3 regions of the Streptomyces sp. YGL11-2 genome follow, and region 3 is predicted to be linked to each of the others. Evidence: riboswitches for the same ligand, from Rfam matches in the RefSeq annotation. Region 3 holds a riboswitch; each other region holds the start of a gene.
The links. A riboswitch is a leader RNA that binds a small molecule or an ion and turns the genes downstream of it on or off. The one in region 3 is predicted to bind magnesium.

Region 1 (10,422 bases), on a different contig from region 3:
CGCGGCGATCAGTCCGAGCCAGGTGGCGGCGAACGCCAGCAGCACGGCCAGGGCGAGGCTTGCGGCCGGGCGGGCGGTGACGGCCTGCGCGGTGGCGCCCGGAATCACCATCAGCGCGAAGACCAGCAGCGTCCCCGTGATCTGGCTGGCCTCGGCCGTCGCCGCACCGAGCAGAACCAGGAAGACGACGGACAGCGTCCGCACCGGTACCCCGCGCCCGGCAGCGACCTGCGGGTCGACGGAGGCGAACAACAACGGCCGTCCGACCCACGCCAGCACCGCGAGGACCACGGCACCGACCACCGCCAACACCATCACCTGGGAAGCGGTGATGCCCAGGAAGGTGCCGAAGAGAATCGTCTGCGGGCCCTCCAACAGCCCCTTGTACAAGGCCATGAAGAGGAACCCGGCGGCCAGCAGGAACGCCTGCACGGTGCCGGTGAGCGCGGACTCCTCCGCGCCGCCGGCACGCGATCCGAGCGCGGCGATGACCAGCGCCGCGGCCACGCACAGGGTGAAGTACCCGTAGACCGCACTCACCCCGAGCAGGACGGCTCCGGCCGCGCCGGGGAAGGCGACCACGGAGACGGTGTGGGCGGCGAACGTCTGCCGCCGCAGGACCACGAACCAGCCGACGACGGCGGAGACCACGGCCACGATGGCGCCCGCGCGGAAGGCGTTGACCATGAACGGGAACGACCACATCTGCTGGAAGTCGGCGATGAGGTTCCACGACCACACAGGGGAGTTGGTGTCAGCCAGCAGCATGACCGGCCCCGAGCGCCGCGTGGCGGTCGGTGTGGACCGCGGGTGCCTCCGGCTGGCCGACCACGACCAGCCGCCCGTCCGAGGTCTGGAGCACCTCGACGGCAGTGCCGTACAGCCTGGTCAGCGTTTCGGAGGTGACGACCTCGCCCGGCGTGCCGGTCGCGGCACCGCCCTCGGCCAGATAGACGACCCGGTCCAGGTGGTGGAGTATCGGGTTCACGTCATGGGCGACCATCACCACCGCCACGCCTTCCTGGTGGCAGATCCGCCCGATCAACGCGGCCACCGCACTCTGGTTGGGCAGGTCGAGACTGTCCAACGGCTCGTCCAGCAGCAGTAGTTCGGGCCTGCGCACCAGCGCCTGGGCGATCAGCAGCCGCTGCTGCTCGCCGCCGGAACACTGCCCGATCGGCCGGTGGGCGTACGTCGACGCCCCGACCAACTCGACGACCTCGGCGATGCGTTCGCGTTCGGCCCGACGGCGTGCACCGGGGAACGGCAGCGGAACCCCCCACCGGTCACCGTCCAGCCCCATCCGCACCACGTCGATGCCGCGGATGCGCATGGCGGCGTCGAAGCTGCGGCGCTGCGGCAGGTAGCCGATCCGGTCGTTGGCCTGCCCGGGGCGGGCGCCGAGCACCCGCACCTCGCCGGCAGCGGTGGGCAGGGCGCCGAGGAGGACCTTGATCATGGTCGACTTGCCGACCCCGTTCGGGCCGAGGACGGCGGTGAACTCGCCAGGCCCGATGCGAAGGTCCACCCCCGACCACAACGTGCGACCGCCGACACGCACGGCGGCGTCCCGCAGGGCGACCACCGGTTCGCCTCCGGTTTCCGCGGCTGTGTCGTGGCCGCCTGCTCGGGGCGCGGGAACGGCGGGGGTGACGGCTTCGCGGACCTTCGCTGTCGGGTTCATGGCGTCAGATCACTTCCCGGTCGCCTTGGCCAGGGCCTGCTGGATGCCCTGGAGTTGGCTGGTCTGCCACTGCTGGAAGGTGGCCTTGGCCGGCGCGAGGGTCTCGGTGACGGTGGCCACGGGGATGCCTGCCTCCTTGGCCGCCTTGACCTGCGCCTGCACGTCCGGCGTGGAGTTCTGGGAGTTGTAGACGTAGATCCTGATCTGCTTGTTCTTGATCTGCTGGTCGATGGTGGTCTTGTCCTGGGCCGTGGGGTCGGTGCCCTCGCTCATCGCGTCCAGGAACGTCTCCGGCGTCAGCATCTTCAGCCCCAGACCCTCGGCGAGCGGCGTGACGATCGACTCCGACGCACCGATCGGGGTGCCCGCGTACTTCGCCTTGATGTCGGCTATGAGCTTGTTGTAGTCGGCCAGCGTCCTGGTCTCGAAGGTGTTCTTCTGCTGGTCGAAGTAGGCGGAGTCGGCCGGGTCGATCTTCTTGTAGCCGGTGGTGATCTGCTCGACGACCTTGTGGACGTCGCCCGGGGAGTACCAGCGGTGCGGGTTGCCGCCCGGCTTGACCCCGACGAGGTCGCCGACCTTCAGCTCGGTACGCCCGCTGCCGGGGTTTGTCGACAGCAGCTTGTCGGCCCAGCCGTCGTAGCCGACGCCGTTGACGATCACGTACTGGGCGCTGCTGACGGTGCGGGCGTCCGCGGAGGTCGCTTCGTAGTCGTGCGGGTCGGTGTCCGGGTTGGTGATGATGCTGGTCACCTTCACATGGCTGCCGCCGATCTGGGTCGCGATGCTGCCCCAGAAGTTCTCCGCCGCCACGACCTGGACTGTCTTGCCCGAGCCGCTGCCGGCCGCGGCGGTGTTGCCGGTCTTCGGCGAGGAGGTCGAGCAGGCGGTCGCCGTCACGGCGGTCGCGGTGGCCACCGCGGCGGCGAGCGCGATGCGTACGGACCGTCGGGAGGAACCTGGGGTGCGGACGGTAGGGGCGGTGCTCATACGGGACTCCTTCGGGCGGTGCCGGATGCGCGGTGGTGCGCTCTGGCGCAGGTGCCCCCCGAAGCTAGATGGCAATGGTTATCACTTCAATAATCAGATGAAAACCATTGCCATCTCTTGACGGGAACCCGACCGTCCGGATCGGACCAGGCGAGATCCCTGCTCCCATGCGGCACCACCACGCCCCGCCGGCCGGCGGGAAGGGGGTGGCGAGGCCGCCCGCGAAACGGCCCGGTCGCCTCACCCGGCCCGCCGACCCGCCGCGCCTGCCATGGCGTGCGGGCCCCCATCCACACCAGTACCGCGGCGCCGGAGATCCGCATCGCGTCGTAGGCGACCTGCGAGGACGGCAGCAGCGCGGAGAGCCCGAACGCCGCCGCGAGACCCCACAGCAGCCGCACTCATTGCCCAGGACCGTGGCCATACCGCTTCTGCGGCCGTTCATCACCGCTCGACGCAGGATCACAGCCGTACTCGGCCCGGGGACCATCGCCATCAGAAAAGCCGCACCGGCGAACGGAACGCGGGAAGCCGACACCGGGTCGGCATGCCGAGCGTTCGAGGGCCCCACAAGCCCCTTGCGTGCCTGGCGAGTTACCGGAAACCGGAGGGCAGGCGTTGCTCCGCGCCGACCGCCACGGAGTCCGTGAAACCCTGACGCCATGACCCGGATCCTGACCCGCGCCGATCTTCTGGAGCTACTCAACCCCGACGACTGCATCCAGGCACTCCGGGAGGGTTTCGCGACAGCCCCGCGCGGCGCGGTGCCGGGCCAACGGGTGCGTACCGACCTCCCGTTCCCCGGAACCGCCACAGCCTTGCTGCCCGGACTGCTGCCGGGCATCGACGCCTACACGGTCAAGGTCAACGCGAAGTTTCCCGGCGCGGACCCGGCGCTGCGGGGTGTGATCTGCCTCCACAGCGGCACGGACGGCGCCTTGCTGGCGCTGATCGAATCGGCCACTGTCACCGCCTGGCGCACCGGCCTCGCCGCGGCCCTGGCCACCGACCTGATCGCGGAACCGGGCAGCGACGGTGCCCACACGGTCGGCGTGATCGGAGCCGGCGCCCAGGCCGAACTGACCATCCGGGGACTGCGGACGCTGCGCTCGTGGAACCGCCTTGTCGTCCATGACACCGATGGGCAGCGCGCGGCCGACTTCGCCGAGCGGTACGGCGGTACCGTGGTGTCCACGCCCCGGCAGGTGGCCGCTGAGGCAGATGTGGTGATGCTGGCCACCTGGTCGCGCCAACCCCTGCTCCACCTAAGCGATCTGAGGCACGGTCAGCATCTGACCGCGCTCGGCGCCGACGAACCCGGTAAGCAGGAACTGGCCCCGGGGGTCCTCACCTGCGCCCGGCTGATCGTCGACGACATCGACCTCGTCGCCGCGCACGGCGCTCTCGCCAACGCCGGCCTGCCCGCCACCACGGCCGCCGCCTCCCTGAGCGACGTGATCCGCGGCCACGCCCCCGCCCGCTCCCACAGCGAGGAGATCACCGTCTACGCCCCGGTCGGCCTGCCCTGGCAGGACCTGGCCCTGAGCTGGCTGGCCTATCAGCAGGCCGAGACCACCGGAATCGGAACGACCCTCGATCTCCTGTCCTGACCCGCCGCCTGCCAGCGGCTTGATCAGGCGAAGGAACCAGTCCGCATCAGAGAGCCCGTGCCCGTGTCGTGACGTGACAGCCGTGCGGATGCTGGTCCGGGCGGCGCGGTGCGTCTGGCCGTCGACGTACCCACGAGTTCCGAGGTCCGGTATGTTCGAGTGTCCGGTAAATAGACCGAAATGGCCAAGGTGGGGTGGCCGCGGCATTAGTGGTGCATTAGTGCCTCATTAGCCATCTGGCAGCGCCTCGGAGGACGTTGGAAGCGCAACGCACCGACCGAGCGTGCGCTGTCCGAGATCGGCGCGCGCCACCACACAAAGGGGAACAGAGGGATGTCGCTCACGTCCAAGACCCTCCGCCGCGGCCGCCGGGTCGCTGCCGGATCACTGATCGCTGTCACGGCGCTCACGCTCACCGCCGGCGTGGCCCAGGCTCACACCTCGGCGAAGCCGAAGCCCGCCTCGGATCGCTGCACCGCGGAGAACATGTCGGTGGGCCTGGGCCGCACGGACATCGGTGCGGGCAACATCCACATACCGCTGGTCTTCACCAACAAGGGCAAGAAGACCTGTTCGCTGCGCGGCTTCCCCGGCGTCTCCCTGACGCTCAAGGAGGGCACACCCGTCGGCAAGCCCGCCACCCGCTCGGGCGCCGCGGGTGGCGTCGTCCGCCTGAAGCCGGGACAGAGCGCGCACGCCGTGCTGCACACGGTCAACGACGGTGTCTCGGACACCCCGTGCTGGTCCACGGCGCAGCTGGTCCACGTCTACGCGCCCGGCTCCAAGAAGGCGATGACCGCCGGCACCGACGGTCTGCGGGTGTGCGGCGGGCAGTTCGACGTGACCTCGGTGAAGCCCGGGACCGCGGACTGACGACCGTCGTGGACTGACGACCGTCGCGGGCTGGCGACCGTCACTGTCCGGCCGGCCCCGTCGGTGCGCTGTGGTCAATGTTCGATCACGCTCCGCTGTACGGGCGCGACGGTGACGGGCACGCGGCGAGCCCGCACGCGGTGGCCGGTCGACGGGGGGCGGAGCGCCTCGTCCCATCGCCGTGGTGACGGGGCCGCGGCTGAGGCCGCCCCGGCCTACGAGGCCAGGTCGGCCTACGGGGCCGGGGCGGCGGGGTTCTGGGCCGCGGCCTCGTCTGCGGCCGTCATCGCCATCATCGTCTCGGCCACGGCCTTCACCCGAGGGTCGGTGACGGCGTAGATCTGGCGTCGGCCCTCGCTCCGCGCGCGCACCGCACCGGCGAGCTTGAGGCGGGCGAGGTGCTGGCTGACGGCCTGGGGCCGGGCGCCGACGCGGAGGGCGAGCTGTGTGACATCGCTCTCGTTCCGGATGAGCATCCACACGATGCGCAGCCGCAGCGGGGACGCGAGCAGCCCGAATCTCAGGGCTGCCGAATGGAACGCCCGCTCCGGGGGATCCGCAGCTCTGTCCCCTTCGGGTACCCCCATCGACGTGGCCCCTCCCCTTCTTGGATCATGGTCGTCCCACGCTGTCGGTGCGGCAGGTCTCTCACCGCACACCCGTACAGACTAGTCACCATACTTGCTACATTGCGCAACTATGCACTCCGGAGCGTCCATGTCAGGCCAGAACCCGGCCATATCCCCACCCTCCGCACGCGATGCGCGCCGAGTGCCGGCTCAGCGGGGCCGGGCGGCGGCAGGTGCGCGGAGCCGCGGAAGCGGCAGGACACCAGAGCAGTCGCGGCGGCACTCGCCCCAACACGCCCGGAAGGCCGCCCTGATCGGGCTGGCGCTGCCGGTGCTCGGCGCGGTCGTGGACGAGCTGATCGGCGGCTCACTCGGGACGGTCTTCGTGCTCACCGCGTTGGTCGGCGGGGCCCTGGCGGCCTGGCGGTGCTCGCGGGCGGGCGCTTGGTGGGTTGCGTACGCGCCGCCGGTCGTAGCGATGTTGATCACCGCGGCTGCCGAGGAGTGGGCGGGCAGGACGAGCGGCAGCGGCGGCAAGGGACTCACCACCGGAGTGCTGCACTGGGCGATCGACGCCTTTCCGGCGATGGCGGCCGCCGAGGCCGCGGTGATCGCGGTGCTCGCGGTGCGATGGTTCCGGCTCAGGCGAAGCGTGAGGAAGTAAGCGGTGCGTGACAACAAACCGGGCGCCGGCGGGCGCGCAGCGGGCATGGCGGCCAACCAGGGCCGGGGCGGCGCAAGCGGCAAGGGCGGCAGGCGCACGCCCCGCCGGGTGGCCGTCGGACGCACTCTGGCCGGCGTCGCCTCCTTCGCCATACTGGCGACCAGCGGCGTCTCCTGGGCCGCGTACCACTGGATCTCCGGCGGGCTCAACATCTCGCACGCACTCGACCCGCTGCTCGGACGCGGGCCGAAACACCTCGACGGCTCCGTCAACCTGCTGCTGATCGGCCTCGATTCGCGCAAGGACATGAACGGCAACCCGCTGCCGAACTGGGTCGTGAAGGACCAACTCCACGCCGGAAACAGCGACGAGGGGTTCTACAACACCAACACCCTGATCCTGCTGCACATACCCGCCGACGGCGGCAAGGTGCAGGCGTTCTCCATTCCGCGCGACTCCTTCGTCGAGACCCACAACGGCGACGGCTCGCTCCAGGGGCACCACAAGATCAAGGAGGCGTACGGCAACGCCTACGAGGGGCGCCGGGAGAAGCTGTCCGCACAGGGGGAGAAGGGCGCCCAGCTGGAGGCGGACAGCCGGGAGGCGGGCCGGGCGGCGACGCTGGCCACCGTACAGAACCTCCTCGGCGTCCCGATCGACCACTTCGCCGAGGTCAACCTGATCGGCTTCTACGACATCGCCGACCAGCTCAAGCCGATCGATGTCTGCCTCAAGCACCCGGTGAAGGACCGGTACTCAGGCGCCGACTTCCCCGCCGGGCCGCAGCAGCTCAACGCCAAGCAGGCCCTGGCCTTCGTCCGCCAGCGGCACGGGTTGCCCAACAACGACATCGACCGTACCCACCGCCAGCAGGCGTTCATCTCGTCGATCACCCACAAGCTCAAGACCCAGGGCGTCTTCACGGACCTGGGCAAGATGCAGGGTCTCTACGGCGTGATGAAGAAGGACCTGGTCATCGACAGCAAGCTCAATCCGATCGACTTCGCCCAGCAGGCCACCAACCTCACCGGTGGGAACGTCGTCTTCCACACCCTTCCGGCCGGGCATTCCGCGATGCAGAACAACGAACAGGTGCAGATCGTGGACGTGGAGCAGATGCGCCGACTGGTGCAGGACGCGTTCCACGAGGGCCCGGCGGCCTCGCCCGGCGCGAAGGGCGGTGCGTCGGACTCCCCGTCCTCCGCGAAGGCGGCACCCGCCACCGTCGACGTCTTCAACGGCTCCGGCAGGACGGGTGCCGCTTCCGAGGAACTCAAGGCCCTCAAGGCGCTGGGCTACACGGAGGGCCAGGCATCCAACACCGCGCCGCAGCCGCACGTCACGGTCACGTACGGGCAGGGTGCCCAGGCCGCGGCCCAGCAGATCGCGGCGAAGCTCGGTGTGACCGCAGCGCCGGCGCCCGACGCACAGATCCAGGCCGGGCACGTCCGGGTCACACTCGGCCAGGACTTCACCGGTCCGAAATCCGCCTCGTCCGCCACGAGCCCCGACCAGAGCTCGGCGTCGAGCTCGTCGCCGGATCCGTCGGACGACGACTACGAGAAGAACGCGGTGACGGCCGGGGGCGTCCCCTGCGTCAACTGACCCTCGTCTGACGCCGAACGGCGCGATGTCGAGTGCGATGGCGTTCTTGGCCGTCCCCTCACATCCCGGGCGGTGTGCGTCCCTCGGGGCCCACCACCAGGCCGCCCGCCCGGAGCGGTCGTGGCGCCGGTCGTCTGCGGGGCGCTGAGTCCAGGCACCAGTGGAGGTCGTGGACCGCGGGATCGAGCCAGACCAGGGTGATCAGCCGAGCCAGTCGCGCGATGGTGGACCCCTCGGTCGTGAAGTCGGCTTCCACGAGCACGGTTTCGGGACTCGCCGGGCGGGTGCGCAGGGTGTGGGGTTCGATGCCGTGGGCGCTGAGTGCCTGAGCGAGCCGGTCTCGGACACGCGGTTCGGCGTCCTGGTCGCAGACCGTGTGCACGGTCGCGAGGACGACGGGATCGGCGGCAGCGCGCGGGGTGCGGTCGGTGATCCGCTCGGCGCGTGCCGGCAGAAGGGCGGACGGGAAGGGCACGGCGGCACCTCGGTAGTGGTGTCGTGGTCTCGTGGTGTCGGCAGCGTGGTGACCGGCTCGGTCAGGGCTCCGGATGACGGGTGGCCTCAGGACGGTTCCGGCCCTGGGAGTCGGAGGCCGCGTGCCGGCGGGCGCGGAGCCGCTTGAGCGTGGTGTGGCCGACTGCCGGGCGCGCGAGAGCCGGGGCGCCCAGGACCTGAACGGCCTCGCTGAAGAAGCGGGAGCAGGCGCGTACCGCCGGAACGACGCACGGCGTTGCGTAGCGGATGGTGCGGATGACGGGGAGGACGGGCATACGAAGGTCACCTCCGTGAAGAAGCAGCGCGGCGGCAGAACGACGCGGCAGAGTCGAGTGATTGCGGATGTACGAGGCCCGGGAACGAGCGCGCCGTAGATGTCGCGATATGGGCGTCATCGCGTACTGCCGTGCGCGGTGCGGCAGCTGGTGATGTGGTGGTGGTCAGGTCGGTCATGACGGGCCTCCCGAGCCCCCGGCGGGGGAGTGGGGGCATGCGGCAGCGATCCGCCCCGCGAGCGCGCAACCCAATGGCCCGGGGCGGCGAAGGGCCGCACGGGTGTCAGGGGACGCGCGAAATCCGCGCAGGGAAGGTGGTTACCGTGTACCGGAAGTCAGCGAGGACGTAAGGGCGCGGGGCCGACTGCGGCCCGGACTACTGCAATGGCCGTCCATGTCGCTCGCCTCCTCCCGGCCGGGGCGCACGCGGGCGCCGAACGGACATGTCGAGGAACGGACCAGCCCATGCGACCGGCTCACCCCAACTCGTCAGGGCTTTGGCACTCCACGGCGTAATCCCCTTGCCAGGGAAGCCACTTGGGGTCACCCCTCAGGCCGGGGAGACCTGTCTGAACCTGAGCGTCTCTCGACGTTGCGGGGTCAGCGGCCGGTGTCCGTGAAGACGCCTCACCGAACGAGGTGCCTGATACTTCCGTTTCTCGAACGCTTACGCAGCATAGCCTCTTACGTGCACATGAACGCAACGCATTGACGCGAGCTTGACTGCCCTCGATCAGCGACCCGATTCGCCCTTTCTGGGGGTTGGGCGCATTGGTGCCGCATGCGGGGCGACGGCGCAAGACGCCAGTGCCCAGTGCCCAGTGCCCGGTGCCTGCGGGGCTTTCACCGCAGGCTCGTTGATGGCTTTCCCGGCGCATGAAGCCGTTCGCGTGCCCCTGCGGAATCATGTGGCAAAAGGGGCAAAACATCGCCCTGGTGCTGGCGTCGCGTGTCCCTGGGCTGCCGCACTCGCCGAGGCTTGGTCAAGAATGAGCCAAGCGCTTGCGTAACCCCGCGAGTGTGAGGGTAGAGTTTTCGCCGTTTGAACGAATGGAAGCACCTCGTTCGGTGAGGCGTCTTCACGGACACAGGCCACTGACCCCACGACGTCGAGAGACGCCCAGGTTCAGGACAGGTCTCCCCGGCCTAAGGGGTGACCCCAAGTGGCTTCCCCGGCAAGGGGATTACGCCGTGGAGTGCCAAAGCTCTGACGAGTTGGGGTGAGCCAGTCATACGGACTGGTGCGCTCTTTGCTGTGTCCGTTAGGCGCCCGCGTGCGCCCCGGCCAGAAGGAGGCGAGAGACATGGACGGCAATTGCAGTAGTCCGGGCCACAGTTGGCCCCGTATCCGTATGTCTTCTCCGACCTCCGGTACGCGGTAACCACCTTCCCTGCGCCTTCCCCCACCTGCCTTGGCACCCGTACGGCCACCGGCCGTCCCGGGTCGCCGTGCTGCGCGCTCGCAGGGGGGATTGCTGCTGCGTACCCCAACCTCCCCCGCCGGGGGACCTGGGAGGCTCTCATGACCAACCTCACCACCACCGCCACACCGTCGACTCGATCGCAGCGCACCGCGGTGCTCGACGACGCCCATGTCGGCGACATTCGTGGCGCGCTCGGCACCATCAAATTGGACGACACCGGCGAGCGGCGGGGC
Region 2 (10,422 bases), on a different contig from region 3:
GTAGCCGTTGGCAAGGCCGGGGCCGTCGGTGTCGATGCCGAGCGACGCGAGCATCGCGGCGTACCGGCGGCGGGCCCGCTCGGCGGCGGCGGGCGCGCCGAGACGCCGGTAGGCCCTCACCAGCAGCTGCCACCCCGTGTCGTGGAAGGCGTCGATGACCAGGCACTTCTCGGCTGCGACCACCGCATCCCGAGGGTTGCCGGCGGCGAGTTCCGCGGCGGCCAGCTCCGCGGCCGCGTCGGCCGCCTGCCGCCGGTACATCTCCCGGTCGTGCTGGAGCCACTCGGCGGGGCCGTCCTCGGGAAGCAGCTCACCGCTGTAGGAGGCGAGCGCGTCCCGCAGGTCCGCCACAGCCGAGTCGGTGTCCCCGACCGCGCTCGCCCGCCTGCTCCGGGTGAGCGCGGTCTGGAACGCGAGGGTGTCGAGGTAGGAGTCGGCAGGCAGATTGAGCAGGTACGCGTCGCCGGTGCGGACCACCAGCTGTGGCTTACGGCGCTCCCGGTCCGGCTCCAGCAGACCCCGCAGGCTGGAGATGGCCACCTGCAGGTTCGCCGTGGCCGAAGAGAGTGGGGCATCCGGCCACAGTGCCTCGATCAGCGCCTCCTTGTGGATCGGCCGGCCTGCGCGCATGGCGAGCAGACGCATCGCGGCACGAGCGCGGGGACGGATCTTCATCCAGTCGACGATCCGATCCCCGATCGCCATACGGAATCCGCCGAAGCACCAGATCGCTACACGGGGCGTGCGTTCCGCACGGTGCGTGGCGGCCCTTGTCTGCGGCCGTCGCCTGCCGGTGGCGGAGGCGAGGGCGGTCGGTGTGCTCCCACGGTGCTGGTGGGGGCGGGCGCCGGATTCGAGGGCCGTCGGCCGGCCGTCGGCGTCGAGCACGGACAGCAGGCGTCGGGCCGCCGCGGGACGCGCATCGGCATCAGGTTCATCGGCACGGGGTTCACGGGCATCCGGTGCATGGGCATCGGCCGCCTCGGCCCCCTGGATCAGACGCAGGGCGATCCCGAGCAGCCAGAGTCCGACGTCGACCGTGGGCACGTCGGTCGGTTCAGGTTCGGTGGAGCGGTGATCGGCTCCCTCGCCGACCAGGTGGTATCCGGGTCCGTCCGCGGCGGGCTCAGGTGCGGCGGCACTCATCTCTGGGGGCTGGAGCGCATGACAGTTGGTATCCACGCCTATAAGTGGCGCGAAGCGCCGCCCTATGACGGCAGAACTCCAAGATTTTTTCCGGTGTCGGCGCGGCGTCGGCCGACCGGCGCCGGATGGTGCGGTGCTACGGCCGTCGGACGTCGACTCTAGGCGCGGGACCGGTCGCCGACAGCCGGCGGGCGGGCGCACTTTCGGGCGGCCGTGCCACCCCTTGGACCGTTCCGCCGACCGCTGCGGAGGCAGCGCCCGGTCGCCGAAGATGTAGTGAGACGCCCGGTCGGCGCGGTCCGGTGACCGCGGAGAAGTGGTGACCGGGCGCCGACGACGTCGAACAGGCCCTACCAGACACCGGTCCAGCGAGGCCGCGTCGGTGAGAGGACGATCCGCTGTGCGTCTTGTGACCTCCCCGCCACCCGCCCTGCCGACCGCGGTGGACTGCTCGTTACTCGCGGCCGGCGTCGACTGGGACGCCGTCCGCGTACCCCGCAGCGTGGGTGTGCGCTGCCTGGCCGTCCTCGGCGGGCGCAGCGCCGCCGTGGTCGAGGATCCCCGTGAGTCCGCCCTCTACTGGTTCATCGCCGCGGGCGCAGCCGCTGGTTGGGATGTCGCACACACCCGCCCGCTCGGCACGACCCAGTACCTGGTGGTGCCGCCGCTGCACCGGGCGGCGGGTCCCGGGCTGCACTGGCGGATCCGTCCGGTCGAGGGCCGGCTGATCACCGATGTGCGGGCACTGAGAGTGGCCGTCGAGGGTGTGATCGGGCCTCCTGGCGCTCCCGGTACCTCCGCGCGGCTCGCCACCTGAGGTGCCGGGAGCGCCCCCAAGCGCCGTCCCACACCCCCGGGGGCGGTTGGTCCGCCCGCAAGCGGGCGGACCGGAAGGTCGTCCCGTGCCTCTTCCCCGACCTCCACAGGGCAAGAGGCACGGGGCGGCTCCCTGCCGAGCGGTCCAGCCACGGGTCGAGCCGCCTGCTGGTGGCGCCGGTGACGCGGGACCGACGTCCGGCGCCGAGGATGCGACGATCACGGCGCGGTTGCCTTGCCGCCCGGGGCGCCCAACACGTCACCGAATGCCGTAGCCCCAACACACCGTCGTACGGGACGTGGCACCGCCCGCAGGCGAGCAGTCCCGTACGCCGGGCAGCGGCACGTCCGCTGCGCGTCCCCCGCCGACCTCTCAGTGCCGTCTGTGGGTTCCTCGCGCACTCGGCGGCCAACCCGCCGTGGCGGTACGGAGGATGCTCCCCTCCGGCCTGCCGCCCTTCCGCCGCATGCCGCCCCAGGTACGTCGCGGAGGGCGGCCGACGAAGGCGCCGAAGAGGCACGCGGCGGCCGTGGCGGCCAGCACCCCCGGCACCATCGCGTAGACACCGGTCCGGAACGGGCCGAGCAGCGGGTCGATGTACTTCCAGAGCGCCACGGTGAGCGCACCCGTCACGATGCCGGCCATGGCCCCGGCTTTCGTCATCCGCGGCCAGTAGAGCGACAGCAGGAGCACCGGGCCGAAGGCGGAGCCGAAACCGGCCCAGGCGTAGGCGACGATGTCCAGTACGCCGCCGCCGCTGAGCGCGATCACATAGGCGACCAGTGCGACGCCGACCACCGTCCCGCGGGCCACCCACACGAGCGCGGTGTCCGAGACCCGCCGGTTGAGGAACGCACGGAAGAAGTCCTCGGAGAGGGACGTCGCCGACACCAGCAGTTGGCTGTCCGCGGTGGACTTGATCGCGGCGAGTACGGCCACCAGCAGAACGCCGGTGACCCATGGGTTGGACAGCTGCGCGGACAGGGCGATGTAGGCCAACTCCGGGTTGGAGAGCGGGTGGTGAAGTTGGGCGATCGCGACGAGTCCGGCGAGACTGGTACCGGCCAGGGCGACGATCACCCAGCTCACACCGATCCGCCGGGCCGCGGGGATGTCGTCGGTGCTGCTGATGCCCATGAAGCGGGCCAGGATGTGGGGCTGCCCGAAGTAGCCGAGCCCCCAGGCGAGCATGGAGACCACCGCGATGGCGCCGAGGGGTTTGCCGGCGCCCCACTGGCCGCCGGCAAAGCCTGCCTGGGTGCTCATGTCGAGCAGTGACGGGGTCTTGGCGACGAGCGCCTGGCGCAGTGAGCCGAGGCCGCCGAGCCGCCAGATCCCGATCGCGGGGAGGGCGAACGCCCCGAGGACCATCAGGGCGCCTTGTACCGAGTGCGAGGTGCTCACGGCGCGGAAGCCGCCCAGCACGGAATAGGTGACCATCACCACGGCGAAGACAGTGAGGCCGAACTCGAAGCCGGTGCCGAAGAGTTGACCGACCAGCATGCCGCCCGCGACGAAGCCGCTCGCCACGTAGACGGTGAAGAACACGACGGTGACCGCCGCCGAGACGGTGCGCAACACCCTGCTGTCGTCCTCGAACCGTTCTTCCAGGTACGCCGAGAGCGTCACGGAGTTGCCCGCGAGCTGGGTGTAGATGCGCAAACGGGGCGCGACCAGCCGCCAGTTGAGGTAGGTACCGATGACCAGTCCGACCGCGATCCACGTGGCACCGATCCCCGCCGCGTACACGGCACCGGGCAGGCCGAGAAACAGCCAGCCGGACATATCGCTGGCCTCGGCGGACAGTGCGGCGATGAAGGCGTTGAGCCGCCGGCCGCCGAGGGCGAAGTCGGTGAAGGTCTGGGTCTCCTCGTACACCGCGATGCCGAAGACGATCATCACGAGGAAGAAGGTCCCGAAGACGAGCATGACCGGCACCATCTGCGTGAGCTGCAATCTCATCTTTTCTCCGTCGGCGAAGACCGGTCCCGGCCGGTGTGCGCCGAACCTTCGTCGGGTCCTGGTCGGGAAGTGTGTCGACACATCGTGGAGATTGCCGCACTCCGCGATTCCAGGACTTTAGGAGAGCGCCCGTCCCTTGGGCAGCCCGCGGGCGGGAGTACTTTCGCGCAACACGGCTGCCCGAAGGACCGCCCTCATGGGGGCTGCGTACCGGAGAGCCGGACGTGAGCATCTGACGCACCGCGCAACACGGCGATGCCGTGCGGTGAACCTCCCAGGAGTCTCCATGACGAAGTCAAGCCGCGAGCAGACACCCGACGGCGGCGATCGTCCGCCCGCACCGGACACCGCGCGCCGTGCTCTCACCAGCGACCTCATGCGTCTCGGCAGAATCGACGGCCCCCGAGCCGGCGTCTCGCCCGCCGCGGTTGCCAGGGGCTACGAGAAGACATGGCACATCACGGATCAGTGGCTGCCGCTGGCCAGGCAACGCCGCCGGGCGGCAGCGGGCTCGACGGCAGATCAGGCGCGGTGGGACGGACTCATCGAGTCCGCCGCCCGGCCCGCCCAGCCGGCGGGGTGCCCCTCGTTCCTCGGCCTCGTGCAACTGGCCGGGAACGCCCGTGACCTGCTGCGCACCTTGCGCGATACCGAACCGCCCTGTGTTCCGGTCGCGGATGTCGCGGCACGGATCGCCGAGGCCATCGAGGACGGCCGCTACCTGACCGGTGCGCCGCTCAGCCCGGCCAGGATCGCGGCAGACCGGCAGCTCCCCGTCGACAGCGTGAAACTCGCTCTCCTCGACCTGGCCGAGAGGAACGTCGTCGAGCTGAGCGCCGCCGGCCGCGCCCGCGTCACCGGCCCCGGCGGCACCGATCGCCCGCGGCAGATCGCTGAGTGGCTACGGGAGTTGGTCGCCGCGGGCGCGTACGCCCCGGGGACGGCGCTGCCGATGAGGCAGGTACTCGCCCGCAATCTGGTCTCCGCCGACCCCCCGATCGCCGCCGCGATCCGACTCCTCATCGACGACGGAACCCTGACCTGCTACCCGGGGCAGCGGCCCATCGTGCGACCGGGGCACCCCCACGCGGGGACAGAGATGATCGTCCGGGCTCGTGCGTTCGCCCAACTGCCCTATCCCAGTGGGCCGGTGGACCTGGGGGACATGCGCGTGCGCGAGGTCGTCCGGGTGGCCCAGTCCTGGTGGAAGGCCCGCCTCGTCCCGCATCCGACCACGCTGGACCACTACCTCGCCCAGCTCGTCGGCATCGCCCGCCAACTCATCACCAGGGCTCACGACCCGGAGCCGCCCACCTCGTCGTACGGCGAACGGCGGGAACCCCGGAAGCACCGGGAGGCACGGGAGCACCTGGAATGCGTGATCGTGCGGATCACCGTCGGCGCGACCAGCACCGCCGCATCCGACCCCGAGGACGGCGTCTGGCGTATCGCGTGCCTCGCGGCGGCCGTTCACGACCTGCTGAAGCTCACCGCGGCAACCGGCGGCAATGCCACGCGGTCCCGGTGAGCAGGCCGTTGCGGGCCGGTGTCGCCGGCCCGTGAGCGGTCCGCCGCGGGGGCTGTTGGGGCGGTGGGGTCCCAGGAGCGCTCAGCGCTTCCGGTACGGCTGGGCGACCTTCTCGGCCAGTTCCTGCGAGCGGTCCAGGGCCTGGTCCACGGTCTCGGCTCCGGCGATGGCGTTGCTGATCTCGTAGGAAACCTTGGTGCCGAGATCGGCGAACTCCGGGATGCCGACAAACTGGATGCCGATCGTCGGCCGTGGCTGGCGGCCGGGGTTCCGGGGGTCGGTGCTGGTGATCGCCTTGCGGGCGACATCGGCGAACGCGGATGCCGCGGCGCGGTATTCGGGGTTGACGTAGGTGGAGGCGCGGGTGCCGGCCGGCACGTTGGCCCATCCGCTGGTCCGCCCGACCAACTGCTGGTACTGCTTGCCCGAGGCCCAGGAGAGGAACCGCCAGGCGTCGTCGGGCCGTGCGGATGTCTTCCGCACGCCCCAGGCCCAGGTGTAGAGCCAGCCTGAGCCGGTGGTCCTGCCGGTGGTGTCGGCGGTCGTCTTCTCGACCGGGGCAGGCGCGTAGCCGATCTTGCCCTTCAGCGGGGAGTCCGCCGCCTCCAGAGAGCCGGCCGCGGCCGTGGAGTCGTACCACATCGCGGTCCCGCCGTGGGTGAAGTCGTTGAGGCACTCGGCGTACCCGGACTCGGCGGCGCGGGACTCGCCGTGCTTCCGGACGAGGTCGACGTAGAAGCCGGTGGCGGATGCGAAGGCGGAGGAGCTGAGTTGCGCCTCCCAGTCCTTGGTGAACCACGTTCCACCGAAGGTGTTGACGACGGTGGTGAGCGGAGCGATCAGCTCGCCCCAACCCGGCTGCCCCCGCAGGCAGATGCCCTTCATACCGGGCTGCGCGCCGTCGGCCCTGGCCGCCAGATCAGCGACCTGCTGCCAGGTGGGATGCGCCGGCATGGTCAGCCCTTTGGCGGCGAAGACGTCCTTGCGGTACATCAGGAAGGACGACTCCCCGTAGAACGGTTCGGCGTAGAGCCTGCCGTCGTCCGCGGTCAGCGAATCCCTCATGGGCGCGAGAATGTCGGCCTGATCGAACGCGGTGTCCTTCGCCGCGCGCCCGTTCAGCGGCAGCAGCCATTGGTTCTTGGCGTAGAACGGCACCTCGTAGTTGCTGATGGTGGCGACGTCGTACATCCCGGCCGGACTGGAGAGGTCCTGGCTGATCTTCTCCCGGACGTCGTTCTCCGGCAGCACGGTGAAATTCACCTTGATGCCGGTCTGTTCGGTGAAATGCTCGGCCGTGAGCTTCTGCACCTCCAGCATCTGTGGGTTGTTCACCATCAGCACGTTGAGGACATGCTCCCCGGACGAACCACCGATGCCACCGGCGCCGGCACACCCCGCAAGTAACGCCGCGGCCGCTAACGCCGCAACCGCACTGCGTACCCGGAGTTCTCTGCGAACGGTTCGGATCAACCTGATCGGCTCCTCTGTCCGGCCACCTGGTGGCGGCCGCCCCGGCCCTCTTCGTCTGTACGGGGTGGGAAGAGGGCCGGGGCGGCCTTGAGAAGGTCTGCCCGTTCACCCAACCACAAACGGGCAGACCAGGCCGTCCCCTTCGGGGGAGAGGGACGGAACCCGGGGCGGGGGCGACGGCGCACGGCGCGGTCGCCCCCTCTGAGGTCGCCCCTCAGCCGCGCCCCTACAGCGTCGTCCCGTCGGGCGCTGCCGGAAACGGCCGTTGAGGCGACTGTTCGGGCGACTCCTGCGGACGATCGGGCGGCGGCGGAGGTCCTGGACTCCGGTGAAATCCGTGGGAACGACGGCGGAATGCGTGTGGGTCAGACGCTGCGGCCGAAGTACGCGGCGATCCGGTCGAGGGCCGGCGCGCCGTCGGGGGCGGGCTCGGGTGAGGCGAACAGGCCGTTCCGGCCGCGGACTTCGTCGGGCCAGTTGCCGTACCAGCGCTCCTGGACGGCGTGGACTGCGTCCGGGTCGCCGGTACGGTCCTGGCCCGTGGCGGTGGCCAGGTCCCAGCCGTGCAGCACCGCCTCCAGCAGCTGTATGTCGGCGACCCGCGGGCCCAAGCCGCCGTCGGGCAGAGGCATGCGGCGATCCAACGCCCCTGCGGTACGCCAGGCGGCCAGGACCGTCTTCGCGCCCTGGGCGTAGACGTCGCAGGGCTGCCGGTCGCCGATGTGGTCCTGGGCGAAGAGGGAGAAGTCGGGGGCGCCGCCTTGAGCGAGGGCGACGTAGTAGGGGTTGCCGGCGATCAGGTGGTTGGCCAGGGCCCGTACGTCGAAGTCATCGCACGGGGTGGGCTGTCCGTACTGAGCCGGGGTGACGTTGCCCAGCAGGCGGGTGGTGTGGTGCAGGGCCTGGTCGAGCAGGTGGATGTCCTGGGACATGGGGGTGCCTCTCCAATGGGACGGGGCCAGGGGCCTGCGCGGCAGATGCGCCGCGAGGATCGCTGGTCACCGTCTGCGCGCAGCACACGCGGATGCGCCTGCAACGGGAGAGTGCCATCCCTCGCGGACAGATTGTGTCCGCAACGGGAACGGGCACGGTCAGAAGGCCCCACCACCGGACGGACTTCCAGACCGTCCGGTGGGCGGGGCGGTGCGAAGTCCGCTCACGTGCAGGCGGGTTGCCGGGGCTCGTCGGTCCATCGCCGGCTCCTGATCGCCCGGTCAGGGTGTGGTCGGTGGGGTCTTGTCGGTGTGCAGGTGCCAGTGCAGCTCACGCACCTGGGGTTCGCGCGTCAGCTGGACGACCAGCCGTTCCAGGGCAGCGGCGGCGGGGCTGTCCGGGGTGAGCGTCAGCCGCAGGAGCACATGGACGCTGCCGTCCGGTTCGACGGTGTGCAGGCTGTGCAGCCGCGTTCCGGTGTGCGCGAACGCGAGAAAGCACAGAGCCCGTACCTTCTTCTCGACGCGGCGGTCGCACACGGCCTGGAGCGCGCAGTGCGTCGGCACCGGGCGCACCACGGCCGTCGTGCGCCGGGGGCGCCGGCGAAGCCGGAGTTTCATGCGGGCACCTCCGAGCTGCTGGGTCAACAGGATGTGGCCGGTGGGTGGTTGGGTTCCGTGGCGGTCGGTGCGAGCCCTGCGCGGGCGCTAAGGGCTGCGGGGACGGGGACGGTGTCGGCCTGGCGGGGGACGGTGGTGTCCAGGTGCCAGTGGAGTTCGTGGACGGCGGGGTGCAGCCAGACATGGGCGATCAGTTGGCCCAGTGGTGCCGTGACGGGTCCGGTGGTCGTGAAGTGTGCCTCCAGGAGTACGGCGTCCGGCTCGGCGGCCAGCACACGGGTCTCGCCGGCCTCCACGCCCTGGGCTTGGAGGGCATGGGAGAGCCAGGCTCTGACCTGGGGTTCCGCGTCCGGGTCGCAGCGGGTATGGACGGTCGCCAGGACGGTGGGGTCGGTGGCGGATGGCGGGGTGCGGTCGATGAGTCGTTGGACGCCGGCACGCAGCAGGGCGTTCGGAAAGGCCATGGCGGCGCCTCCTCTCCGTCGTGGGGTGTGGCTGTGGTGGTGGGGTGGCCATGGTCGGGCCGCCTGGTGCGGGGCGTCGAGCTGCTTCCGGACGCGTCGGTCCTGTTCGGCCATGGAAGCCTCCCGGGTCTCCCGGCGGGGGAGGTCGGGCTACGCCGCGTTGCCCCCTGCGAGCGCGCAGCACGGCGACCCGGGACGGCCGGTGGCCGTACGGGTGTCTGGGCAGGGTGCGGGAAGGCGCAGGGGAGGTGGTTACCGCGTACCGGAGGTCGGAGCAGACATACGGATACGGGGCCGACTGTGGCCCGGACTACTGCAATGGCCGTCCATGTCTCTCGCCTCCTCCCGGCCGGGGCGCACGCGGGCGCCGAACGGACACGGCAAAGAGCGCACCAGTCATCCGACCGGTTCACCCCAACTCGTCAGAGCTTTGGCACTCCACGGCGTAATCCCCGTACCGGGAAAGCCACTTGGGGTCACCCCTTAGGCCGGGGAGACCTGTCCTGAACCTGGGCGTCTCTCGACGTCGTGGGGTCAGTGGCCTGTGTCCGTGAAGACGCCTCACCGAACGAGGTGCCTCACATTTCTCGAACGCTCAGAGACTACCGGCATACTTGCGTGGAGACGCAACTGCTTGACGCGACTTTGACGACAGCCTTGACACATGCGCCATGCCATCCTCACACAGGGACCGACCTCCAACCTTGCCCAATCCTGACGGAACTCGGGCTCTGGGGACAGGTGTTGTGGGTAGAGAGGGCAGTGCGGGCGGAGCAGGGGGCACTCGCGGGGTCGCCACGGTCCGCCGACTCGGCTTTCCGGGGCCGGCGTTGGCCGGCCGCATGCTCCTACGGCCCGCTTCGGCCGCCGCCCCCGTCGTGGCCGGAACACCGACCGGGGCACCGCCCCTCGAAGGATGGCAGGCCATGACGATCTACCAGCACGTGCCGCACCCGCACATCGCTTCACGGCACGCCCACGGACCGGTGAAGGTCAGCGATCAGCTTCCCCAGGACAACGCGCTCACCCGGTTCAACACCAGGATCGCGATCGTGATCACCCGGGCCGTCGGCAGTATGTGGTGTGCCTACGCGTTCGCGCTGTTCGATCTGATCAGCCTGCCGGACGCGATCAGGGCCGGGGCGTCGGCCATCGTGGCCTGGGTGGCGCAGACGTTCCTGCAACTGGTCCTGTTGTCCGTCATCATGGTCGGCCAGAACGTGCAGGCCGCCGCTTCGGACCGGCGCTCCGAAGCGACCTTCCACGATGCGAGCGCGACCCTGCACGAGGTGGCGCACCTGCAAAGCCACCTCGCCGCACAGGATGTGCTGCTGACCCGGATCGCCGAGAAGGTCGGTCTGGAACCGGTACCGGTCATCGATGCGGCCCCCGGTAGTGAGCCGGGGGGAGAGGACCCGGACGACTGACGGGACCTCCTGCCGCGGCCCAAGGCGCGCCGGGGTCGGTCCGCGGCTGTCA
Region 3 (10,422 bases):
GCCCATGGTGTGTGCCTCCTCACGTCGCCGCCGAGTATACGGGGGCGCATAGATGGTTCTACGCTCGATATATACGCCACCGTATAGATAGGGGCCTGCTCATGAGACTTCCCCGAACCGCCCACACCGACCGCCCCTGGCGGATCCACGAGATCGCCGACGACTTCACGGTCGAGGACGTGTGGGTACTGCCCACCCCTGGCGGACCCGACGACCTTGTGTGGCTGGTGCGCCAGATCGCCGAAGGAATCAGGAGCGGGGTGAACGGAGAAGGTCCCATCTCCCGCGTGCTCTTCGCCGTCCGCTGGAAGCTCGGAGCGCTGCTCGGCTGGGACAAGTCCGGTACCGGTATCAGCATCCGGCTGCCTTCCCTGCGCGACCGGTTGCCGGCGGACCTTCGCGAGGGCCCCCAGGGTCCCGACCTCGGCTTGTCCCCGTTCACCTCCCTCTATCAGAGGGGCGACGAATGGGCCGCCGAGATGGGCAACAAGACCGTGCACGCGGTGATGCACATCGGCTGGGTCCCGGACGGGTCCGGCGGCTACCGCGGCCAGATGGCCGTCCTGGTGAAGCCGAACGGGCTGTTCGGCACCCTCTACATGGCCGCCATCAAGCCCTTCCGGTACATCGGGGTGTACCCGGCGCTGATGCGCTCCATCGGCCGCGAGTGGCAGGCGAACGCCGCCGGGCGGAGCGTGCGCTGACCGGCTCCGTCTCCTCAGACAACGCGCGCCGCATCTCCCGCAGTTGGTTCACGAACGCAGCCAGAGCCGGATTCCTGCGACGGTGACGGCGCCATGGAAGATGTACGCCCTCTTGTCGAAGCGGGTGGCTACAGCACGGAAGCCCTTGAGTGCATTGATCGTTCGCTCAACTTCGTTCCTGCGCTTGTAGATCGTCTTGTCGAAGCCAGTGGGCCGCCCGCCGCGACTGCCGCGGCGCTTGCGGTTGGCCCGCTGATTACCGGGCTCAGGAATGGTGTGCTTGATCTGCCGTCTCCGCAGGTAGCGGCGGTTGCGGCGAGAGGAATACGCCTTGTCGCCGCCGAGATGGTCCGGCTGAGTGCGGGGACGCCCGCCGCCGAAGCGGCCAACGCGGATACGTTCCATGACGGGGATGAGCTGCGGGGCGTCGCCCCACTGGCCCGGAGTGATCAGCAGGGCCAAGGGGCGGCGCCCGCCTTCCCCAGCCAGATGGATCTTGCAGGTGAGGCCGCCCCGGGAGCGTCCGAGTCCCTCGTCAGGGCGGTGCTGCCGGGGCGTGCACCTTTTCCCGGCACCCGCGGGAGTCTCGTGCGAGCCCCGGCGGCGTGCTGGTGGGCCCGGCAGGTGGTGGAGTCCACGGACACCATGGACCAGTCGATGCGGCCTTCCGCGTCGGCGTCGGCCAGGACGGCTGCGAAGATCTTGTCCCACGTGCCGTCCGCAGACCAGCGTCTGTGCCGCTCGTACACGGTCTTCCACTTGCCGAAACGCGCAGGCAGATCCCGCCACGGCACCCCGGTGCGCTGCCGGAAGAGAATCCCGTTGATCACCCTGCGATGACTCTCCCAGCGCCCGCCCCGCTGCCCGGACTTCGGCAGATGCGGCTTCAGTCGCACCCATTCCTCGTTCGTGAGATCTCCCCGCCTCATGGACATGCCAACCACTCGAACCTGAGACAGGTCACATGATCCGCCGGACAGGACCTAGGCCGGTCGTCGTTGCACGGCACCGGCAATAACCGCTGTCACGAGCTTGTTGACGGCTGCCAAGGCCGGCGGGCCGGGGTCGCGGTCTGCGAACAGGAGATGCCCGCCACCGACCAGAGAGAGGGTGAGTGAGTCGATGTCGGCGTCGGCCGCGATGCGGCCCAGTTCACGCTCGTCGGCCAGATAAGCGGAGATCGCGGTCGCGGCCTGGGCGAGGATCGCGATGCCGCCTCCGGGCCTGGCCTGCCGCAGCCGTGCGCGCAGCTCATCCCGGAAGGTGATGAGCGGGATGATTGCCACCGGAATCGGTCCGAACAGGGTGGTCAGTGCGCTGGTGAGGTTGTCGGCCACTGTGCCGGTGCCGGCGGACTCGCGCAGCGCACTCGCCTGCGTCTCAAGCTGCGCGGCCCGGTCGAGCACGAGGTCGGTGAGGAAGGCGTCGAAGTCGCTGAAGTGCCGGTGCAGGACGCCTTTGGCGCAGCCCGCCTCGTCGGTAACGGCCCGACTGGTCAGCCCGTTCGGCCCGTCCCGCAGAAGCACGCGTTCCGCAGCGTCGAACAGCTGCTGCCGCGCGTCGTGAAGGTGCACCCCAGTCGGCATTCACAGATCCTCTCGTGCGTCACCACCGCCGGCAACCGTTGCCCAGTGGGCATGCGCCCACTAAGGTGGGCGCATGCCCATTTTACCGCGAGAGCAACCAGAATCATCCCCGGCGGAGCCGCATGAGGCCCGGCGGATGGCCGAGTCATTCGGCGTGGACGCGCAACGCTACGACCAGGCTCGGCCCGGCTACCCCGATACGTTGGTGACGCGGATCGTCACCGGAAGCCCCGGCCCTGAGGTGCTCGACGTCGGCTGCGGCACCGGCATCGCAGCCCGCCAGTTCCAGGCCGCCGGCTGCACCGTGCTCGGCATCGAGCCCGATGCGCGGATGGCCGACTTCGCGCGAGCCCGTGGCCTGCAGGTCGAGGTGGCGACCTTCGAAGCCTGGCAGTCGGCCGGCCGGACATTCGACGCGGTCATCGCCGCCCAGTCGTGGCACTGGGTGGAACCGGTCGCCGGCGTCGTGAAGGCGGCACGTGTGCTACGTCCAGGGGGACGGCTGGCGATCTTCGGGCACGTGTACGAGCCGCCAACCGAGGTGGCCGAACCGTTCGCCGCTGCCTACCGGCGGGCGGCGCCCGACTCCCCGTTCAACGGCCAACCGGCCCGACGTCCGCTCGACCTCTACCAGGCGGCATACGCGAAGTGCGCCGACAAAATCCGCGAGACCGAACAGTTCAACGCTCCCGAACAGTGGCGATTCGACTGGGAGCAGTCCTACACGCGCGACCAATGGCTGGACCTGCTACCCACCACCGGCGGCCTCACCCAACTCCGTCCCGATCAGCTGGCCGAGATACTGGACGCGGTTGGGGGCGCCATCGACTCTCTGGGTGGACGCTTCACGATGAACTACACCACCCTGGCAGCGACCGCCGTACGCGTCGGCACATCCTGAGTCCATCGGCCAAGTCGCCGCCGACCCACGAATCCGTGCGGCCGTTCGACGGTCTGCCGGGCGTCGGCGGAGTTTGGTCAGGTGCGGGAGAAGGCGCATGGTGCCCTCCCTTCTCCGTGAGGGGGTCGATGGGGTGGGGGTGGCGGCGGGCGGGGAGGTCCCGCCGCCACCCGGGGTGGAGAGTGGTCAGTTGCCGAGGGCGACCTGGACGATCTTGATGACGACCAGGACCATCGCGATGAGCAGGTAGGTGCGCAGGGCGCCCATGCCGATCTTGCGGCCGGTGGACATGACCGGCCGGGTCAGCGTCTCCAGCGGCAGCATCCGCCAGTTGTCGCGGCCGGTGCGGTCGATGGGGTCTTCCTTGGTGGCGGTGCGTCGGCGGGTGAAGGCGTAGCCGGCGGCCAGTACTCCGGCGACACCGCAGCCGGCCATGATGTCGAGGATCATGTTGGAGCTGATGTCAGGGAAGAGCACCGAGGCGGTCAGGATGATGGACAGCGAGACCAGGACGCCGACGACCGCGGCGGTGAAGGCGTTGGTCTTGGGGCCGTTGACCCAGGGGCCGAGGACCTGCTTGTCGTTGCAGAGCAGCAGCAGGAAGACGGAGGCGGAGGGCAGCAGGACCCCGGCGAGGGTCTGGACGCCCTGGGTGAGCAGGCCGAGCGGGGAGCCGGGGATCAGCACGATGGTTGCCGCGGCGGCGACCAGGCCGGCGTAGACGGCGTAGAAGCCCTTGGCGCCCTTGATCCCGCGGTGCAGGGAGTGCTTCATCCCGAACACGTCACCGATCGCGTACGCGGTGGACAGCGACACCGCGAACGCGCCGATGATCGAGGCGTCCAGCAGGGCGATGGCGAAGAGGACGCCGGCGACCTTGCCGGCCTTGGCCTCGATGCCGGTGATCAGGCCCGCCGTGTCGGTGAAGTTCCCGAAGCCCTTGGTGCCGGCGAACGCGGCGGCGACCAGGCCCATCATCGCGGCCCCGCCGATCACCACGATGGCGATACCGATCCACAGGTCGGCCTTCTCGTACTTCATGAAGCGCGGGGTGATGCGCTTGTCGATGACGTAGGACTGCTGGAAGAACAGCTGCCACGGGGCGACGGTGGTGCCCACGATGCCGATGATCAGCAGCATGACCGTGGCCAGCTCACCGGATCCGCCGGGGATGACCGGGACCACGAAGTCGTGTGCCATCTGCGAGGTCTTGGGGTGGAGCATGAAGTAGAGCGGGACCAGGAGCAGCGAGGCGGCGCACAGGGCGACGGCGATCCGCTCGAAGCGGCGGAAGGAGCCGGTGAACGCGGAGGCGATGATGATGGCGGCGGCCAGGATCACCGAGGCGGCCTTCGGCAGGCCCAGATAGTCGGCGGCCATCGTGATGCCGATGAACTCGGTGACCAGGGTCAGTGCGTTGAGCAGGAACAGGTCGATGACGGAGAACGCGCCCCAGAACTTCCCGAACCGCTCCAGGATGAGGCGGGCGTGGCCGACGCCGGTGACGGCGCCGAGGCGCAGCACCATCTCCTGGTTGACGTACAGGACGGGGATCAGCAGCAGCAGGGTCCACAGCAGCTGGGTGCTGTAGTTCTGCCCGGCCTGGCCGTAGGTGGCGAAGGCGCCGGCGTCGTTGTCGCCGACCATCACGATCAGGCCGGGCCCGACTATCGCCAGCAGCGTCTTGAACTTCGCGGACAGGCCCCGGCGCTCGCCGGTGTCGTCCTGCTTGATGGTGCCCAGCGCACCACGGATGTCGCCCACGTGCGCGTCGTCCAGCACAGCGGTGCGCTGCGCGGGAATCGATGGGGTGGTGGTGAGGTTGGTCATGGAAGCCTCCCGGGTCCCCCGGCGGGGGAGGTTGGGGTACGCAGCAGCGATCTCCCCTGCGAGCGCGCAGCGCAGCGTCCCGGGACGGCCGGTGGCCGTACGGGTGCCTAGGCAGGGTGGGGGAGCGCGCAGAGGAGGTGGTTACCGCGTACCGGAGGTCGGAGAAGACATACGGATGCGGGGCCTACTGTGGCCCGGACTACTGCAACTGCTATCCATGTCTCTCGCCTCCTTGCGGCCGTGGCGCACGCGGGCGCCGAGCGGACACGGCAAGGAGCGGACCAGTCCGTATGACTGGTTCACCCCAACTCGTCAGAGCTTTGGCACTGCACGGCGTAATCCCCTTGCGGGGGAAGCCACTTGGGATCACCCCTTAAGTCGGGGAGATCTGTCCTGAACCTGGGCGTCTCTCGACGTCGTCGGGTCAGTGGCCTATGTCCGTGCAGACGCCTCACCGAACGAGGTGCCTTCTTCAAACCTCCACGAGTCTGGCTCATACTTGCGCATCGCCGCAACTGCTTGACTCGTTCTTGACTTGCCGTTCCCCGGTACGACACCTTCCGCGGGGCTGTTCCGGCGCTCATGCCGAGCACCCTCCGGCTTCACCCGGGACGTCTGCCACCCGCTCCGTGCCGCTTCCTGTGGTGCACCGCCGCAGTGCTCGGGTCGACGGTTGTCCAGACTGTCCATGTGTCGATGGTGGCCAAGTCCAGATGGGCGTCGTGGGCGATGTCCTGGTGCCGCATGCCGGCGCGGTGCGCGGCGAGCACGGCCTGGCGCAGCGCGTCCGCGCGGGCCGCGAGCCCGGCGCGCAGCGTCTCGGCGCCGGCGGAGGTGAGGGCGGGAGCGTCTTCGGCGAGTCGGTGAGCGGCCTGGCGTACGGCGCGGCGTACGGGTGGCAGGCGAGGGTCATCCGCGGGAATACCGCCGTGTGGTGCCAAGGTCGGATGGGTGCGGTCTCGCCGGGGTGTCGCGTCGGTCAGGAGCCGGACGATGGCGGTGGGCAGGTGAAGGTGGCGGGCGATGACACGGGCCTCGTAGCCGAGGAGGGCAAGAGTCCAGGCGGCGTAGAGGCGGCGGAGGTCCGGTGCGTTCGGCCGGTTCAGAAGTGGACGGACGGCGTCCATGGGGAAGTTTTCCAGTGCGCGGCTGCTGAGCCAGCCCTCCGCGCTGGGCGGCTGCGGCGGCCGGGACCGGGCATCCGCACGGCGGAGCCGTATCAAGAGCAGGACGGTGATGGCGGTGCCGGCCAGGACGCCCAGGAGCACCGGCCGGACGCCGGAGGGGCCGAGGGTCAGCGCCAAGGTCTCCAGCAGGACCAGAACAGCGAAGGTAACGGTCACCGCTTCAGCGACGGGGCCGTGCAGCCGACGGTTCATACCGCACGCCTCCTGTCCGTGCCTGTGACCGCTCGGTTCGGGAACCGGACGTGTCGGCGGTCACGCGCGAAGGGAATTCCCCACAGCAAAAAGCCTATCGAACGCACGTCCCCCTTGCGTGAACAGGCAAGGGGCATAACGCCGGGCTGCGTCCTCCGCGCAAGTCAAAGCCGGCGCCGAAGAACCCCTGCGCAGGGACCGGTTCCAAGGAACCGCATCACTGAACGGAGGCGGCCATAAGTGAAGCCCCTCTCGCTCGGCGCTGCCCCTTCAGTAGTCGTTGACGCGTCGGCGACCTTGCGACGGCTGACTTCGTTCATGACGCCGTTCGGACAGCAGGCAGCGATCCACGGACGTGGAAACGTTCACGAGTCCTGGCGGCGTCGGGGTGTCGTGGGCCCGTGAATCATGGCTGCGGGCGCCGTTGCGACAGGAGCTCAGTCGTGGGGCGGCAGGTGGCCGATCTGGTGGTCCGCGACGTTCAGCGCCTCGTCGACCAAGCGGCGCAGGTGCCCGTGTCGCAGGGCGTACACCACGCGGCGCCCCTCCTTGCGGGTGGCTACCAGCCCGGCCAGTCGCAGCCGTGCCAGGTGCTGGCTGACCGAGGTCCGCGCCGCCGCGGTCGCCGCGGTCAGCGTCGTGACGTCGGCTTCACCTTCGCCGAGCCGTCGCAGCAGGGCCAGGCGGGTGCGGTCGGCGAGCAGGCCGAGCACGTCCACGGCCACCGCCAGGCGCTCGCCGTCGTCTGGCTGTTGCGAGGCGTGCGCACCTGATAGATGCATGCGTGCGTTCATGTGCACATAATGGTGTGACAGCAGTCCCGCCGTCCAGTCCGCCACCGGCGAAAGGCGTAAGCGTGAGCGAGCACCCCCACACCCACGAGTCGCCTGGTCACCACCACGGCCACGGTGTGCACGACCACCCGCACCCCGCCGCCGTCCGCCACGATCACGGTGACCACCGGCACGACCACGACCACGACCACGCGCACGGAGACGGCCGGTGGGCCAGTCTCCGACACCAGCTTGCGCACGTAGTCACGCCGCACAGCCACGAGGCGATGGACAAGGTCGACTCGGCCATGGAGACCTCCCGCGAGGGCATGCGCACCCTGTGGCTCTCCTTGGGCATCCTCGGGCTGACCACGGTCATCCAAGCGATGATCGTGGCGATATCCGGGTCGGTGGCACTGCTGGGCGACACCATCCACAACGCCGCCGACGCACTGACCGCCGTCCCGCTCGGCATCGCGTTCGTCGTGGGCCGCCGGGCGGCGAACCGCCGCTACACCTACGGCTACGGCCGAGCCGAGGACCTGGCCGGCATCGCCATCGTCCTGACCATCGCCGCATCCTCCGCACTCGCCGCCTACGAGGCCATAAACCGGCTGCTCCACCCGCAGGACGTCACCCATCTATGGGCGGTGGCCCTCGCCGCCCTGGCCGGCTTCATCGGCAACGAGTGGGTGGCCGGCTACCGCATCCGCACGGGCCGCAAGATCGGCTCCGCCGCGCTGGTCGCCGACGGCCTGCACGCCCGCACCGACGGCTTCACCTCCCTGGCCGTGCTCCTGGGAGCCGGCGGTGTCGCCCTCGGTTGGCGCTGGGCGGACCCTGCGGTCGGCCTCCTGATCACCGTCGCGATCCTCATGGTGCTCAAAGGCGCCGCCCGCGAGGTCTACCGTCGCCTGATGGACTCCGTCGACCCCAACCTCGTCGACACCGCCGAGACCACGCTCCGCGACATCAACGGCGTCCTGGGCACCGGGCAGGTCCGCATGCGGTGGATCGGCCATGCCCTGCGCGCCGAGGCCGACATCGTCGTCGATCCCCACCTGACCGTCGTCCAGGCCCATGAAGTCGCCGTCGCCGCCGAGCACGCCCTCATCCACGCCGTCCCACGCCTGACCGCCGCCACCGTCCACACCGACCACCCGCCGAACGGCACCGACCCACACGCCACCCTCAGCCACCACGCCGGCCACTGAAAGGGAGGTCACGGCGGTGGCGAAGTCGGCTGCGACGGCTGACGGGGCAGCCGCCACGTGACCGCCAGCCTCCTGGCCCGTGTGGTCGGAACCGAACGTGATGCCGCCGTTCACGACGAGCGACCTGCGGAAACGAGCCCCCTCGGCAATACCCGGCTACCGCCGTGGTGCTCTCCCGTGCCCCCACCCGGTGAAGAAGTCCCGGAACCGGCGGTGGGACGCCTCGTCCGCAGGGTAATCGCCCTCGTCCGGGTGGCCGATCACCGTCCAGCTCACTGCGGAGACCGCGGGCTCCAACGACAGTCGGCTGACGGCCGCTTCGAGAAGGGAGTCGTCACGACGCTCGGTGGTGAGTTCCGCGGCGACGGTGACCTTCCCTTCCTCCGCGTCGCGGCTGAACACCGAGCGCAGCCGGAAGCCAGGCTGGGCGACGGCCTGGACGATCAGGGCCCTGATGTGTGCCTCCTCCGCTTCGGTGCACACCGCCTCGAAGTAGTAGTCGGTGGCGACCTCGGCGCCGCCGCGCGGCTCCCGGTCCAGGCGCCGGCCCAGCGGCCGCAGCAGCAGGTTGGCGCCCACCACCGCGGCCGTGCCGAGCCCCGCCAGGACGTACAGCCCCGTACCGGCCAGAGCGCCGACAGCAGCCGAACACCACAGCGTGGCCGCGGTGTTGAGTCCGCGCACGCTCAGCCCGTCGCGGATGATGACACCGGCGCCGAGGAAGCCGATGCCGGAGACGATCTGGGCCGCGACGCGCGAGCCGTCGTATCCGATGGTGCTGGTGGCCTGCGTAAAGCCGTAGTTGGACAGCAGGACGAAGAGCGCGGACCCGGCGGCCACCAGCGCGTTCGTCCGCAGCCCGGCCATCCGGGCCCGCCACTGCCGCTCCAGGCCGATGGCGGCGCCGAAGCCGAGCCCGGCGGCGATGTTGTCCACCATCTGCCACTCGTTGACGATGGCCATGATCCGTTCCCCTTGTCCTTGATCCCTTTCCCGTGTCGGCTCCTGTATCGGCGACTCACAGCCGAGTGCTGAACCGGCGGATGCACCCCGGGCTCGTTTCCGCAGACCGCAGGGGTGTCCGTCCACGGCGTCGTGGTTGCGCAGGGGGGTGGCGTTGGCGTCGCGGGGAGGAGCACTGTGGGTCGACATCGGGGCGAATCTCGCCGGTATGTTGCGCCCGGCTGCTGAGGTCGACTGCGCAGGCGCGGCGCGGGGCGAGATCGCTTTCGTAGCGTGCGGCCAGGGCGGGGAAGTGGCCCTGTTCGACGGCGAGGAGCCGGACCAGACGCCGGGCCCGTGGATCGCGGGTGGGGCGTGCGGCGTCCTCAGCCACAGCCAGGAGTCGTTCTCGTAGGGGGCGTGCGGCGGGACAGGCGGGGGCTACCGCTCATGATTGGGTGCAATTGATCGGTCACGGCCCAGGTGCGCACTCGGTTCAGGTGTAGGTGGCGCGAGGCCAGTGCCCGAGCCAGAAGGCGGCCTTCGAGGGCAGGGGCTGGCCTTCGGTTGATCCGTCGTGGGGTATGAGCTCAGTGGGTGCGATGTAGCCCTGGCCAGGGGCCAGGTGGATGCGGATGCATCGCAGGGGGCGGCCTTCGGCGACGTAGCGTCGTACGTCGTCGGTATGGGGGTAATGGTGCTCGTCGTCTGGATGGATTGCCTGGCTGATGCCTTGTGCGTCGCGGTCCGCAAGCAGCAGGTAGCGGTGGCCGGGCCCGAGGTTGAGGCAGAGGCGGCGGCGGGACTGGTGTCTGGTCCCGCGCGGCAGGCGGTCCCAGTTGTCGATGTGCAGGCCGATGCGCCGTCGGTTCGACGGATTGACCGTGGTGGTGAGCGTCTCGGGTGGGCAGGTCAAATGGCCCAGGTACTGGCTGTCACTGCGGCCCGGAGAGTAGCCAGGGCGGACTGCTGCGGCTGATATGGCGGCGTCGCTGGCGGCTTGCGGCAGCGCGTCGGTAGGGAGGGTTACCAGCTCGACCAGGCTGCTGTCCGGTGTCGATGCGGTTGGCTTCAGGCGCTGCGCTAGGCCGGG

Region 1: it holds a riboswitch for magnesium, as region 3 does, so the genes downstream of both, ACO1BR_RS17725 (hypothetical protein) here and ACO1BR_RS15760 (NRAMP family divalent metal transporter) in region 3, are expected to answer to the same signal.
Region 2: it holds a riboswitch for magnesium, as region 3 does, so the genes downstream of both, ACO1BR_RS34995 (hypothetical protein) here and ACO1BR_RS15760 (NRAMP family divalent metal transporter) in region 3, are expected to answer to the same signal.

The regions. Positions count from the first base shown of each region.
Region 1 is NZ_JBNHIN010000014.1:5-10,426, reverse strand. Features, by position in the region: gene ACO1BR_RS17770 (metal ABC transporter permease) at 1-768, opposite strand, end outside; gene ACO1BR_RS17765 (metal ABC transporter ATP-binding protein) at 755-1,684, opposite strand; gene ACO1BR_RS17760 (metal ABC transporter solute-binding protein, Zn/Mn family) at 1,694-2,674, opposite strand; gene ACO1BR_RS17755 (ornithine cyclodeaminase family protein) at 3,337-4,284, shown strand; gene ACO1BR_RS17750 (DUF4232 domain-containing protein) at 4,618-5,157, shown strand; gene ACO1BR_RS17745 (ArsR/SmtB family transcription factor) at 5,391-5,744, opposite strand; gene ACO1BR_RS17740 (DUF6542 domain-containing protein) at 5,875-6,390, shown strand; gene ACO1BR_RS17735 (LCP family protein) at 6,394-7,995, shown strand; gene ACO1BR_RS17730 (hypothetical protein) at 8,054-8,470, opposite strand; gene ACO1BR_RS17725 (hypothetical protein) at 8,532-8,765, opposite strand; M-box (ykoK) riboswitch at 9,239-9,411, opposite strand; M-box (ykoK) riboswitch at 9,819-9,992, shown strand.
Region 2 is NZ_JBNHIN010000048.1:40,062-50,483, forward strand. Features, by position in the region: gene ACO1BR_RS34960 (AfsR/SARP family transcriptional regulator) at 1-1,146, opposite strand, end outside; gene ACO1BR_RS34965 (hypothetical protein) at 1,547-1,963, shown strand; gene putP (sodium/proline symporter PutP) at 2,336-3,925, opposite strand; gene ACO1BR_RS34975 (hypothetical protein) at 4,212-5,453, shown strand; gene ACO1BR_RS34980 (ABC transporter substrate-binding protein) at 5,535-6,926, opposite strand; gene ACO1BR_RS34985 (TIGR03086 family metal-binding protein) at 7,292-7,858, opposite strand; gene ACO1BR_RS34990 (hypothetical protein) at 8,141-8,479, opposite strand; gene ACO1BR_RS34995 (hypothetical protein) at 8,503-8,943, opposite strand; M-box (ykoK) riboswitch at 9,350-9,523, opposite strand; gene ACO1BR_RS35000 (hypothetical protein) at 9,870-10,370, shown strand.
Region 3 is NZ_JBNHIN010000011.1:218,377-228,798, forward strand. Features, by position in the region: gene ACO1BR_RS15735 (TetR/AcrR family transcriptional regulator) at 1-6, opposite strand, end outside; gene ACO1BR_RS15740 (DUF2867 domain-containing protein) at 102-704, shown strand; one part of gene ACO1BR_RS15745 (IS5 family transposase) at 753-1,273, opposite strand; one part of gene ACO1BR_RS15745 (IS5 family transposase) at 1,273-1,633, opposite strand; gene ACO1BR_RS15750 (TetR/AcrR family transcriptional regulator) at 1,688-2,290, opposite strand; gene ACO1BR_RS15755 (class I SAM-dependent methyltransferase) at 2,364-3,191, shown strand; gene ACO1BR_RS15760 (NRAMP family divalent metal transporter) at 3,378-5,021, opposite strand; M-box (ykoK) riboswitch at 5,318-5,491, opposite strand; gene ACO1BR_RS15765 (hypothetical protein) at 5,624-6,400, opposite strand; gene ACO1BR_RS15770 (metalloregulator ArsR/SmtB family transcription factor) at 6,838-7,194, opposite strand; gene ACO1BR_RS15775 (cation diffusion facilitator family transporter) at 7,257-8,387, shown strand; gene ACO1BR_RS15780 (MgtC/SapB family protein) at 8,544-9,344, opposite strand; partial or broken gene ACO1BR_RS15785 (TetR-like C-terminal domain-containing protein) at 9,406-9,735, opposite strand; gene ACO1BR_RS15790 (hypothetical protein) at 9,826-10,422, opposite strand, start outside.